4 regions of the Providencia sp. PROV003 genome follow, and region 3 is predicted to be linked to each of the others. Evidence: predicted binding sites of a transcription regulator. Region 3 holds the regulator's gene; each other region holds the start of a gene.
The links. Region 3 encodes PurR, which represses purine synthesis genes. Its sites were predicted from a motif close to CANGCAAACGTTTGCNTG; they were not measured.
Positions count from the first base shown of each region.

Region 1: a site for PurR is predicted at 864-881, ahead of M1F14_RS00510 (NCS2 family permease). Genes of this name have one in related genera too.
Region 2: a site for PurR is predicted at 1,953-1,970, ahead of glyA (serine hydroxymethyltransferase). Genes of this name have one in related genera too.
Region 4: a site for PurR is predicted at 1,038-1,055, ahead of M1F14_RS01860 (NCS2 family permease). Genes of this name have one in related genera too.

Region 1 is NZ_CP096369.1:112,430-115,911, forward strand. It holds gene M1F14_RS00510 (NCS2 family permease) at 1-733, opposite strand, end outside; gene M1F14_RS00515 (glycosyltransferase family 39 protein) at 1,396-3,084, shown strand; gene M1F14_RS00520 (MFS transporter) at 3,130-3,482, opposite strand, start outside.
Region 2 is NZ_CP096369.1:2,414,634-2,418,115, reverse strand. It holds gene M1F14_RS10960 (3-phenylpropionate MFS transporter) at 1-512, opposite strand, end outside; gene glyA (serine hydroxymethyltransferase) at 594-1,847, opposite strand; gene hmpA (NO-inducible flavohemoprotein) at 2,311-3,482, shown strand, end outside.
Region 3 is NZ_CP096369.1:3,425,623-3,429,104, forward strand. It holds gene sodB (superoxide dismutase [Fe]) at 1-305, shown strand, start outside; gene purR (HTH-type transcriptional repressor PurR) at 741-1,766, shown strand; gene punR (DNA-binding transcriptional activator PunR) at 1,776-2,681, opposite strand; gene punC (purine nucleoside transporter PunC) at 2,804-3,482, shown strand, end outside.
Region 4 is NZ_CP096369.1:445,682-449,163, forward strand. It holds gene M1F14_RS01860 (NCS2 family permease) at 1-981, opposite strand, end outside; gene M1F14_RS01865 (amino acid ABC transporter permease) at 1,167-1,919, opposite strand; gene M1F14_RS01870 (amino acid ABC transporter permease) at 1,921-2,673, opposite strand; gene M1F14_RS01875 (ABC transporter substrate-binding protein) at 2,763-3,482, opposite strand, start outside.

The sequences.
Region 1 (3,482 bases), 1.4 Mb from region 3:
TAAATACTAGAGATAGCCCATCGTCACCCAATGATGGTAATTTAAAGAAACCTTGATATTGGACAGCGGGGTCAAAAATCAACCCAATAATTGAAATAGCGATAATCACCAGTAGAACGCCGCCCGGAACACGACGTTTTTCTAAACCAAAAATAACCGCTAGCCCAACGAGTGACATTAACACAGGGAAAGAGGTAAATTCCCCCAGAGCGACAGGTAAACCTGCATTTGGGTTTTTGATCACTAAACCAACACCATTTGCTGCGATTAGCAATAAAAACAAACCAATACCTATCCCTGTACCATGGGCAATCCCCATTGGCATATTACGTAAGATCCAGCTACGAATACCTGTAACAGAGATAATGGTGAATAAACACCCCATTAGAAAAACGGCGCCTAGTGCCACGGGTATACTAATTTTTTGCCCTAAAACTAAGCTAAATGCAGTAAAAGCTGTCAATGAAATCGCACAGCCGATGGCCATTGGCAAATTTGCCCATAGCCCCATCAGCAAAGAACCAAACCCCGCCACTAAACATGTTGCAATAAAAACAGCGGTTGGAGGGAAACCAGCCTGTCCCAGCATACCAGGCACAACGATGACAGAATAAACCATCGCTAAGAATGTAGTTAGCCCTGCAATGATTTCACGGCGAACTGAAGACCCGCGTGCTGTTATCTTAAAAAATGAATCCAATTTACAGTTGGATGACGCCTGTTGGCCTGACATGGTGTACCTCTGCTGTTAATAGTAAACGAATACTCTCAAATAGTGCTGACGCCTAACGCATACGTTGACGTAAACGATTACGTTTTCAAAAAATAAAACCAATTGAGAATAAATTCTCTATAAAAACAGTTACGCAATCGTTTGGCTTTGAAATTAGAATAAAACGTATTGTGAGGAGGGCAATTATCGTTCTAAAACGGGCTAATGATCAAGTGTTTTTAGCATATCCCCCTGATATTCCCCCTTTCGTATTCAACAAAGGCTTATCAGTTTTTTTGCTAAGTACTTCCTTAAGGATAAAAAATATCTATTCCCCTCTGAGCCTTAAACGGACTTTCTAAAATTCCCTTTATTTTCATCGTAGTTATTTTAAGTAAAAATAACTAATTACTTTTCATATAGCGTTTGTTTAAAGAGAGTGATTATTTTTCTTGGTATAATCACAGAATATTTTCTTACAAAACGAACAACTTAAAAAATATTTATTTATGGTAGAATAATTTTCATACAAACCATTAAACATGCTTTTTTACGTTGTTTTTATTGAGAAAATAAAACATACATGGAGTGAATATAATTCATATATATATACACTCAATTATTGTCAACCATAGTTATAATTCTGATTTATTTATAATAACGAACACAAAAAACATATTAAAATGTCAAATAAGAATACATCAATAATCACTTTACAACGGGGTGTTTTACTACTTTTTATTTGTTTCCTCGCAATGTATTTATTACCGGGAATATATAGCCATAGCCCTTGGAAGCAAGATGAAAATTATAGCTTTGGCATTATTCAAACCATGTATGAAACTAATGAATGGTTAGTCCCAACAAATGCGGGTGAACCATTCATGGAAAAACCTCCGCTTTATTATTGGGTTGCTACTATTACATCCCATTTATTTTCTGGTTTTATGCCCCTTTATGATGCAGCTCGTAGTGCAACTTTGCTGTTTTCAGCGCTCAATTTCGCTTTCTTTTTATGCTTAGCGCGCCGCTTTTTCCAAGCTAAAGACTTTACGGATACACGCATTTGGTTAGCTTTCGCACTCTATGCCTGTGCTCCGGGGGTTCTGCGCCACAGCCATGATATGTTCACAGATGTTGCTCTTATGGCTGGGGCAACTATCGGCCTTTATGGGTTACTCGGGCTAATACAGCAACAGAAACTGTTGATGTCTAGCCTTTGGTTATCCCTAGGGACGGTAATCACAATGCTCTCAAAAGGGGTTTTCATCCCCGGCGTTTTATGGATTTGCTTAATTTTATCCCCTATTTTTATTCGCCAATGTAGAACCAAGCAATTCTGGCTATTCAGTTTATCCGCAGGGTTAATCGCCCTTGTTGCTATTTTACCTTGGCCTATCCATTTATACTTGCAGCATCCTGACTTATTTATGGTGTGGTTTTGGGAAAACAATATTGGTCGCTTTTTCGGGTTTTCTGTCGAAAAATTAGGTGCAAAAGCCAATTTAACACGTATTCCAGCTGCCGTTTTATTGTTCGCCTTTCCTTCGGGTCTACTGGCTACAGCATATTTTTTAAGGCACCCTATCAAGCGGTTATTCAATCAAAACCAATATTTACTCACCCTATTTCCTTTATTAGGCATTGTTTTTTTGCAGCTTTCAGCTTCAGGTCGTGCCTTGTATTTGCTCCCATTTATTGCCCCAATGGCGATTTTAGCAACACAAACACTCTTAGCTGCTCCAGCGAAAATTTTACGTTATATTTCATATTTCGCGGCAATATTCTGGTCATTACTGATTCTATTTCTTTGGGCCTGTTACCTAATAGCATTAACAGGCCACCAGCAAGAATGGCTCAGCCCTTTTAGTCGCTGGCTACCGATGAGCTACCAGATGCCATTTTCCTCAGTGGCTTTTGTGAGTGGCTTAGTCATTACCTTAGTTTGGTTTTTACGTAATAAAATCATCGCTAACCCTATTTCACCTGCATTTCAGATGATGAAAAATTGGTTACTTGGGCTATGTTGCGTCTGGGGCGTGATTTTAACCTTATTTCTCGGATGGGTTGATTACACTAAAGGTTTTGAGGGGGTTTTTGTCGATTTAGATCAACACTTAGCAGGCCAATTTACTGCAACTGACTGTATGGCTTCAGATAATATTGGCGAATCAGAAGCACCCATGCTCTATTATTACACTGGTATCTTACACCAACGCCAAGATCGTTTTGAGCGCCCCGCACAATGCCGTTGGTTAATTGTACTATCAAAAGAAATTAAACCGGCCCCACAAGGTATGAAGTTATTTTGGCACAATCATAGACCAGATGAAGATCGTGAAAACTTAGTGGTATATAAAGCTATTGAGTAATCGATAAGCGGTGTACTCCCTACCTGTAGTGCACCGCTAAATTAATTAATTTGTTAATTGTTCAATAGATTGAGCACTGTACTTCTCACGAGTAAACCATAAAAAGATAGCCGCAGATAAAATCAGTAACACTGGTAGGCCTGAAGGTGAAATAGATGTAGCAATGCCCCCTAACAGCGGCCCAGATAAATTACCGATCCCCCACAGCATAGCGGCGGCAGCATTCGCTACAATTAATTCATTCCCTTTAAAATACTGGCCTATCTGGACTAATGCGATGGTGTAAATTGCCCCTGCTGTTGCCCCTAAAACAAACAACAACCCCCAAATAAGATAAGGTTGGTCTATCAAAAAAGGGAGTAAAAAACTTGCACCTAATGTCACAACACCACAAATTC
Region 2 (3,482 bases), 1.0 Mb from region 3:
AATAATGCTAAGCAACTTATAATCAAAGCAACCATAATGGACTGATGACCCCAGACTCCCGCCAAATAGCCCATTAAAGATGAGCCGATAATAAATGCGATAGAGCCCCAAACACGGATTTTGCCATAATCGAATGAAAATTGTTTTTGCCAAGTGCCAGCCAACGAATCCCCTAATGGAACCATTGGTGCAAAGAACAAGTTAAACCCTATCATCACAAATAATAACCATGCCCAATGGGAACCAAAAGCAAAACCAACAGAGAAAATTAATGAGAGACCTGCTAGCAGTCGTAGTGCCATGATGAGTTTTGAGGGCTCTTTAACGGAAGGAGTAATAAACATTGCACCTAGGAAGCGAGCTGTTAGCCCGACACCGAGTAAAACCCCTATCATTTCTGCATCAATACCCTCGCCCTGTAGCCACACAGACCAAAATGGTAAAAAAATACTATACGCAAAAAAATAGGTAAAATAGTCAATAGCTAACCAACGTGTTGATGGAATGACCATCACCCCTCCCTTTTTTCAATGCAAAAAACCCGCTCATACAAACATGTAGAAGCGGGTTTAGGTAATTAAATATTGTTTATATTATGCGTAAACCGGGTATTTTTTGCAGATTGTTAATACTTTTTGTTTCACGCTTTCAATGGTCGCTTCGTCATTGAGGTTGTCTAGAATATCACACATCCAGCCAGCTAGCTCACCTGCTTCCGCTTCTTTAAAACCACGACGTGTAATTGCTGGAGAACCAATACGTACACCAGACGTTACGAATGGGCTTTTCGGATCGTTTGGTACGCTGTTTTTGTTAACAGTGATATTAGCGCGGCCAAGAGCTGCATCAGCATCTTTACCAGTAATACCTTTATCAACTAAATCAACTAAGAATAAGTGGTTTTCAGTTCCACCAGACACAACTTTATAGCCACGTTTTTGGAAAACGTCGACCATGGCTTTCGCATTTTTCGCCACTTGCTGCTGGTAAACTTTGAACTCTGGCTCCATAGCTTCTTTCAACGCAACCGCTTTACCTGCAATCACATGCATTAAAGGGCCACCTTGAGAACCTGGGAATACCGCAGAGTTGATTTTTTTGTACATCTCTTCGTCGCCACCTTTAGCAAGGATCAAACCACCGCGAGGGCCTGCTAAAGTTTTATGGGTCGTTGTTGTGACAACATGAGCGTGAGGAACTGGGTTTGGATAAACACCAGCTGCAATAAGACCTGCAACGTGAGCCATATCAACAAACAGATAAGCACCAATGCTATCTGCAATTTCACGCATTTTAGCCCAATCAACCACACCTGAATATGCAGAGAAACCGCCGATAATCATTTTAGGTTGATGTTTTACTGCTTGTGCTTTGATATCGTCGTAGTCAATTTTACCGCTCTCATCAATACCATAAGGAACGATATTATATAACTTACCCGAGAAATTAACTGGCGAACCATGCGTCAAATGCCCACCGTGTGCAAGGTTCATACCTAACACTGTATCGCCCGGTTGTAATAAAGCCATGTAAACAGCAGCGTTTGCTTGTGAACCAGAATGCGGCTGTACGTTTGCGTAATCAGCGCCAAATAATTCTTTTGCACGGTCAATCGCTAATTGCTCAACGACGTCAACGTACTCACAACCGCCGTAATAGCGTTTACCTGGGTAGCCTTCTGCATATTTATTGGTTAGCTGAGAACCTTGAGCCTGCATGACTCGTGGACTGGTATAGTTTTCAGAAGCAATTAATTCAATGTGTTCTTCTTGACGTTGTACTTCTTGCTCCATTGCTTCCCATAGTTTTGGATCATAGTCTGCAATATTCATTTCACGCTTTAACATTCGCTTCTCCTGCCTCAGCAATTCAATAGGTTGAAAATCGATTCATCGCAATAACACACAGTGTAAACTCTTTTTCTCTGTTGAGATAGCCCTAAAGAAAAAATATACGCAAACGATTGCATTAATTTTTTTCACTTCATTTGCTTCTTAAGGCTTCACTATAAAATAGCCCAAATTTTATTTTTTGACGCAGAGATCGCTGAATTTGCAAGCCCCTTCTCATTATGTGTTTATTTCAGTCATATTTTCCACGTTTGAGTATTTACTTGTTACCTTAAATATTATAAGTTGTATTTAAAATACATGTTTATAAATAAACTTTGTGTCTCTCAAATAAAAGTACGTTTATTACGGTGAAATAACGCTATCTAAATGAAAATATGCAATATATTTTCAAGTAGCTGAAAAATACATCATCGCGATGAACACTAAGGGAACATGAAAATAATTCAGGAGCACCTGTATGTTAGATAGCCAAACCATTGCCATTGTTAAATCAACTATCCCTGCCATTGCTGAGACAGGCCCCAAACTTACCGCCCATTTTTATGACAGAATGTTTAAACAACATCCTGAACTAAAAGATATTTTCAATATGACTCACCAAATGAATGGTGACCAACGCGAAGCCCTATTCAATGCTATTTGCGCTTATGCCGTCCATATTGAAACACCTGAAGCACTGGTTTCTGCCGTGGAAAAAATCGCACAAAAACACGTGAGTTTAAATATCAAACCGGAGCACTACCCAATTGTTGGGGAAAACTTACTGGCAGCTATCGATGAATTACTTAACCCAGGTCAAGAAGTGCTTGATGCATGGGGAAGAGCTTATGGTGTATTAGCGGATATTTTCATTGGTCGTGAAGCCGCAATTTACCAAGAAAACTCAGATAAAACGGGGGGATGGGAAGGCCTACGGGAATTTAAACTAAAACAAAAACAGCCACAAAGTGATGTCATCACCAGTTTTGAATTTGTCCCTGTCGATGGCAAACCCGTCGCAAATTACCGCGCAGGGCAATATATTACAATCTATGTAAATAGTGATGATTTTGAAAACCAAGAAATTCGCCAATATTCATTAACTACTGCACCTAATGGTCATAGCTATCGTATCGCCGTAAAACGCGAAGACCAAGGCGCTGTTTCTAATTTCTTACACCAGCAATTAAATGAAGGTGATAGCGTATTATTGGCCCCTCCTTGTGGTGATTTCTTTATCGATGTTGATAACCAAACCCCTGTCACGTTAATTTCTGCGGGTGTAGGTTTAACCCCGATGTTGAGTATGCTTAACCACCTCACAGAACAAGGGCACGATGCACAAGTTAATTGGTTACATGCGGCTGAAAATGGGGCTGTTCATGCTTTTAGCCATGAAATACAACAACTGATGGCAAAACAAAAAGCGGGGCAATCTGCCATTTGGTTTAATCAACCTCGTACAACTGATCGGGCTGGCTTTGATTATCAATTCCAAGGTTTAATGGACTTAGAGCAAGTTCGTGAATGGATTGAGCAACCAAACATGCAGTTTTACTTCTGCGGCCCAGTCGGTTTTATGCAACATGTTGGTAAACAGTTAGTTTCAATGGGGGTTGATGCCAATGCTATTCACTATGAATGTTTTGG
Region 3 (3,482 bases):
AAGTTGCTGATGCGATTAATAAAGCATTCGGTTCTTTCGCTGAGTTTAAAGCGCAATTTACTGACGCTGCGACCAAAAACTTTGGCGCAGGTTGGACATGGCTAGTGAAAAAAACCGATGGTAGCTTAGCTATCGTTAATACATCTAATGCTGCAACGCCAATTTCTGGTGAAGATAAGCCTGTATTAACAGTTGATATTTGGGAGCATGCTTACTATATCGATTACCGTAACGCGCGTCCTAAATACTTAGAAAACTTCTGGGCGCTAGTCAATTGGAAGTTTGTTGAAGAAAATTTAGCATAGTGATATCTGTTGATTTCTAAATAGCTAAGGGCGAGATATCTCGCCCTTATTTTTTACGCACATTGCTATGAGTAAAAATAAAATCAAAAAATATGTGCAGCAATAAAAATAATCATTGCTAATGAACCCAACGCAGCCAGTAATCCATATTTAACATCTGTATCCATGAGTTCCTCTCATCTAAACGTAATTGAATTAGCGAATAACCATATTAACATAAAGGTTATTAAGTATATATATCCAAAAAAACAAAACTCGTGCCTATATCACATGTTATAACATCAATTATTTCTTTCGTTTTTGCGCTAGATCAGACAAAATCGACAACAAATCGCTAAATTATTGCCAGCAAAGGATCAATGCATCAATATGCTGGTAATTTTTTAACAAGAATGCTTATAGAGACCTATTGTTGGTCAGGAGTTTTTTTCCCCCATGGCAACGATTAAAGATGTGGCGAAACGCGCTGGCGTATCTACCACAACCGTATCCCATGTTATTAATAAAACGCGCTTTGTGGCTGATGATACTAAGGCTGCGGTCTGGGCTGCAATTAAAGAGCTCAATTATTCACCAAGTGCGGTTGCCCGTAGTCTAAAAGTTAATCACACTAAGTCGATTGGTTTGCTGGCAACCTCCAGTGAAGCACCCTATTTTGCTGAGGTAATAGAATCAGTTGAAAATAGCTGCTATGAAAAAGGCTATACACTAATCCTCTGTAATTCCCATAATAATTTGGGTAAACAAAAAGCCTATCTACAAATGCTTGCGCAAAAACGCGTAGATGGTTTACTCGTTATGTGCTCTGAATACCCAGATACTTTAATCAGTATGTTAGAAGATTATCGTAATATTCCAATGGTCGTTATGGATTGGGGTACGTCACGAGGTGATTTTACTGACAGTATTATCGACAACTCATTCCATGGCGGCTACCTTGCAGGGCGTTATTTGATTGACCGTGGCCACCGTGATATCGGTGTCATTCCTGGTTCACTCGAAAGAAATACAGGCATTGGTCGTTTAACTGGTTTCCAAAAAGCGATGGAAGAGGCCAAAATTACGTTAAAAGATGAGTGGATCGTCCAAGGGGATTTTGAGCCTGAATCAGGCTACAAAGCAATGATGCAAATCCTTAGCCATAAACAGCGCCCTACCGCGGTATTCTGTGGTGGCGATATTATGGCGATGGGAGCGATTTGCGCCGCAGATGAGATGGGCCTGCGTGTACCGCAAGATATTTCAGTGATTGGCTATGATAATGTGCGTAATGCGCGCTATTTTACCCCTGCTCTAACGACTATCCACCAGCCAAAAGAGCGTTTAGGGCAAATGGCCTTTACAATGTTACTCGATAGAATTGTGAATAAGCGCGAAGATGCGCAAACTATCGAGGTACATCCACGGCTGGTTGAACGCCGCTCTGTTGCTGATGGGCCATTTATTGATTACCGCCGATAACTTAGCAACCTAAGTTGAAAGCCATTCCGCGTTAAGTGTTTCAGTATCACCGAGGTAATCTAATAACCAACTTAACGCTGGAGATGTGTTTTTTTCAACCCAAGTTAGGCAGCAAGGGCTTGGTGGAAATGGTTGTACTAATGCCAATTCCACTAACTTCCCTTCCTCGCATAAAGGGGTTGCGCGGTGTTCGGGCACCATGCCCACACATAGCCCATTGACTAAACATGCCAAACCATTTTCCCAATAAGGCACAACAAGACGCCGCTGGTTATCAAGGGCCCATGTGTCTCTTTTGGGTAAATTACGGGAGGTATCTTCTAAGCATAAACTGGGGTATTCACGCATTTGTTCATCCACCAACTTACCTTCTATTTTGGCTAATGGGTGCTCAGGGCTCGCAACACACATCCAAGACATGAAACCCATATCACGAAAACTGTATCTTTCACCAATGGGGGAAGCACGTGTTGCGCCAATCGCCACATCAACACGACCATCAGCTAAAGCATCCCAAACACCATTAAACACTTCAGGGTGAATATACAGTTCAATATCAGGAAAATGACGATAGAAATCTAGAATGAGTTGTTCTGTGCGCTGCGGTTTGACAATGCAGTCAACTGCGATACTAAATTGACCACGCCAACCATTTGCGACTTGTTGGCATTGATGTCTGGTATCTGTCATTTTTTTGATAACAGAACGACTTTGTTTAATAAATATTGCCCCCGCCTCGGTAAGAACTACATCACGATGGCGACGTTCAAATAAAGGGACAGCAAGCCATTCCTCAATTTGTTTTACCGTATAGCTAATCGCAGATGGAACACGGTGCAACTCATCGGCAGCACCACTAAAACTTCCCGTACGAGCCACTGCATCAATGACTTCGAGCGCATGAGCTGACCACATAACATCTCCTTTCAAAAATTTTGATAGCAAGATCCAAATATTACCGTTTCACAACATAAAAAAATAGCCTATACAATAGAACTACTGTTAACATTTTTTTAAATATCAAATAAGTAATAATTATGACGAATACTGTGAAAAAAAATTCCCCTGGGTTTATGATTTACCTTGCAGGGTTAAGCATGCTGGGGTTTTTAGCGATTGATATGTATCTACCTGCTTTTGGGGCAATGCAAAACTCACTGCATACCACAGAAGGGGCTATCAGCGCTTCTCTCAGTATATTTTTAGCTGGTTTTGCTTTTGCTCAGCTTCTATGGGGACCATTATCAGACAAACTTGGTCGTAAACCTGTGCTTATCGTTGGGTTGGCTATTTTCATTTTAAGCAGCCTAGCTATTTTTTGGGTTGAAACTGCGACACAACTCTTAACTTTGCGTTTTCTACAAGCTGTCGGTGTCTGTTCTGCGGCCGTTTTATGGCAAGCTCTCGTTATTGACCGCTATGATGAAGCAAGCACGCAAAAAGTTTTTGCCTCTATTATGCCATTAGTCGCTTTATCCCCTGCTTTGGCGCCTTTATTAGGTGCTTGGGTTTTAGAACACCAAACTTGGGAAGCCATTTTTCTGATCCTCATGGCCGTAGGTATATTACTTTTATTACCAACGTTATTTTTGAAGAATGTTTCTGTCAAAAACATCACGGATGAAAAACAACCCAAAACTAAAGTCTCTTTTGCTAACTTGTTAAGTTCACCTATTTTTAGTGGTAATGTACTTGTTTATGCCTCTTGTAGTGCTG
Region 4 (3,482 bases), 1.7 Mb from region 3:
CCCACCAACAGATACCCCTGAAGAGCTCTCAATATACGCAGTCACTGATGATGTTCCCATTGCAGAACCTGCTACCGAACTCAAACTATCCACATACAGGGCTTGTTTCATTCGTGGAAATGTCCCGCGTTCATTGGTAATCCCAGCCTTATCCGTCACGCCAATCATAGTGCCCGATGAGTCAAACAGGTTTACTAACATAAAGGCGAAAATAACACCTGATAGCGCTAAATCTAAAGAACCAGCAAAATCGACTTGCCCAACCACACTAGTGATACTTGGTGGCATGGAAAACACACCCGAATATTTCACATCACCCAACGCAAGACCGATCAATGTAGTCACGGCAATAGACACCAAAACTGCTGCATGAATATTACGCGCTGCCAGAATTGCGATGATAAAGAAACCCAGCGCCCCCAGCCAAACGTTATGGTGAGTTAAGTTACCAATTGAGACCAGTGTATCTGGATTTGCAACAATAATGCCTGAGTTTTTTAACCCCATCATGGCAATAAATAAACCGATACCACTGGTGATCCCGACACGAAGACTAAGCGGGATATTAGCAATAATCCAATAACGAATACGGAACAATGTCAGAATAAATAAACCAACCGCTCCCCAGAATACCGCGCCCATAGCGACTTGCCACGAATACCCCATGGCCCCGACGACAACAAAAGCAAAAAAGGCATTCAGCCCCATTGCAGGTGCTACCGCGATTGGTAAGTTTGCTAATAGCCCCATCAAGATACTACCAATAGCAGCAATCAAGCAGGTGGTAACAAACACCGCTTTAATGTCCATCCCTGCAACAGAAAGAATTTGTGGGTTAACAAAGACGATATACACCATCGTCAGAAAGGTCGTGAAGCCTGCAACAACTTCTGTTCGTGCGGTTGTGCCGTGTTCCTGTAATTTAAAAACACGCTGAAACAAGCCCTGCGGTTGTGCCGAGCTAGAAGATTGATTACTCATTAGATATAGCGCCCAAAAAAAGTTTTTTTCGCCCTATACTACAATTAAAAATCACAAAAGAAAACGATTGCGTAAACCATAATAGGCAAAAATGTCCTAACTAACTGATACAGCAAGCCGAAATAAGAAAAATAATCAGATAAGTGTTGTTGAGATAATAGCGGTTATTACACCGCTATGTTGACTTAAGACAGCGCCAATAGCTTTTGCCTACGCCAAAACAATAAGCTACGCTTCGCGGCTCGTTTTTGAGGTTCATTTTGTGCGCTTAGCCTTTTCGCTACCCTATTCGCAATAATTTCCACCGCAAAACACATCACAAAATAAATAAACGCCACAAATAAGAAAACCTCGAGCGGGTATACCATTTCACGGTTATTCACTTGAGTAGCTAAAAATGATAATTCAGCAACCCCCACAATATAAGCTAGAGAGGTATCTTTAATTAATGCAACCCATTGATTAATAAATGAAGGTACCATCATACGTAACGCTTGTGGTAAAACAATGTGCCAAAGCACCTGCCAACGGCTAAAACCCAAAGACATGCCAGCTTGCCACTGCCCTTTACCAATCGCTAAAATCCCCGCCTTTACCGCGTGAGCTAGATATGCTGAAGTAATCAACGCTAATGCACATACCACAGTAGCAATCCCAGGGATTTCTGCGCCAAGCAAAATAGGCAACAGAAAGTAGGTCCAAAAAATCAACATAATCACAGGAATTGCACGGAAAAAGCCTAAAATAGCGGCAAATAGGTTAACCCAGAAACCACGCAGCATGGCTAACGCAATACCGCCCAATGTCCCCAATACTATAGAAGCCGCCCCTGCAAGTAAGCTCATGAGTAAGGTTAAAGCAGCGCCTTCGAGTGGGCCGTCAGGGAAAGTACCTAATAATAAATATTGCCAGTTTTGCTCAATAATCGAAAAATCCATTTTATGCCCCTTGAGCTAAATTACGTTGCTGGCGCCACTGCCCCCAGCCTTCCATTAATGCAATAATGGCAATGTACAACACTGTGGCAACACCAAATGCGGCGAAAGTTTGTAATGACTGGCTATCCACTTGCCGCGATACATAAGAAAGCTCCGCCACCCCAATCGCCATCGTTAACGATGAATTCTTTACCACATTCATATATTGGCCAAGTAAAGGCGGCATAGCGATTTTAACCGCTTGAGGCAACACCACGAGTTTCATCGCCTGCCAAGAAGTTAGCCCCAAAGCGAAAGCAGCATATTTTTGCCCCTGACGAACGCCCCTGATACCTGCTCGAATTTCCTCAGCAATAAAGGGTACGGTATACAAGGTCAAACCAACAAAACCCGCTAAAAATTCAAATGATGGCCACCCCACGGGTATCCCCAACAATTGGATTTCATGGGGTGTATTCAACCATTCCATTGTGGCAGATGGTAAAATTTCACCAGAAGCGAAATACCAAAAAAATAGCTGCACCAACAAAGGCGTGTTTCTAAAAATAGAAATATAGATGTTCACTCCCCAACGAAGAGGAGCAATCTGGCTATCCTTTGCTGATGCAACTAGAAAACCTAATAAAGTAGCCGCAATAATGGTACACACAGAGATCCAAACTGTGATCAAAAAACCATAGCCGAACCATTCAAGGTACTGTGGTGCCAGCAGATGTTCTGACCAAAAATTACCGCTGAAAAATTTCTCAAACATAGTCAATCACCATTCTACTTGGTTCTATTAACCAAGAACCCCGCACAATGTGCAGGGTAACCAACAAGTTATTTTTTTATTTCAGGCCATTAAGATTGGGGCTGTTGTTCGCTTAATGGTGCAAACTTAAAGTCACCACGTGGTTGAGCGGCTTTAGTTTCTGGGCCAAACCAACGGTTGTAAATCACCTCGGCTTTGCCGTCTTTCTCTAATTTCAACAGTGTTTCATTGACGTTTTCAACCAAACGTGTTTCGCCTTTGCTTGCTGCAAGTGCTTGATATTCTTTTGTTAGGCTGAATGGCGAAATTTCAAAATCAACTTTAACTTTCTCAGGTAAATTACCTAATAAACCCACCAATTTTGCATCGTCTTGGGTAATAGCTTGTACGTTACCATTACGCAGTGCAGCAAATGCCTGTGGGGTATCATCGTAAGAAATCACTTTAGTGTCTGGAAAACGCTCACGTAAAGTGACTTCTTGTACGGTGCCTTTATCTGCACCAATACGCAGAGGTTTAATATCATCAGGGGTTTTTAATACGCCTTTACGGGCAATAAATTTTTGCCCGGTAGCAAAATCAGGGATGGAAAAATCAACTTGTTTTGCGCGTTCATCGGTAATGGTAAAATTCGCCCCAATAAGATCAACTTTGCCAGAAGTTAAAAGTGGAATACGATTCGCAGGGTTAGTCGGACGAAGCTCAAGTTTTACCCCTAGGCCATCAGCAATTTCTTGTGCGATATCCACATCATAGCCAGCCAATTTCTTAGTTTGAGGGTCAATAAAACCAAAGGGCGGGTTGCTATC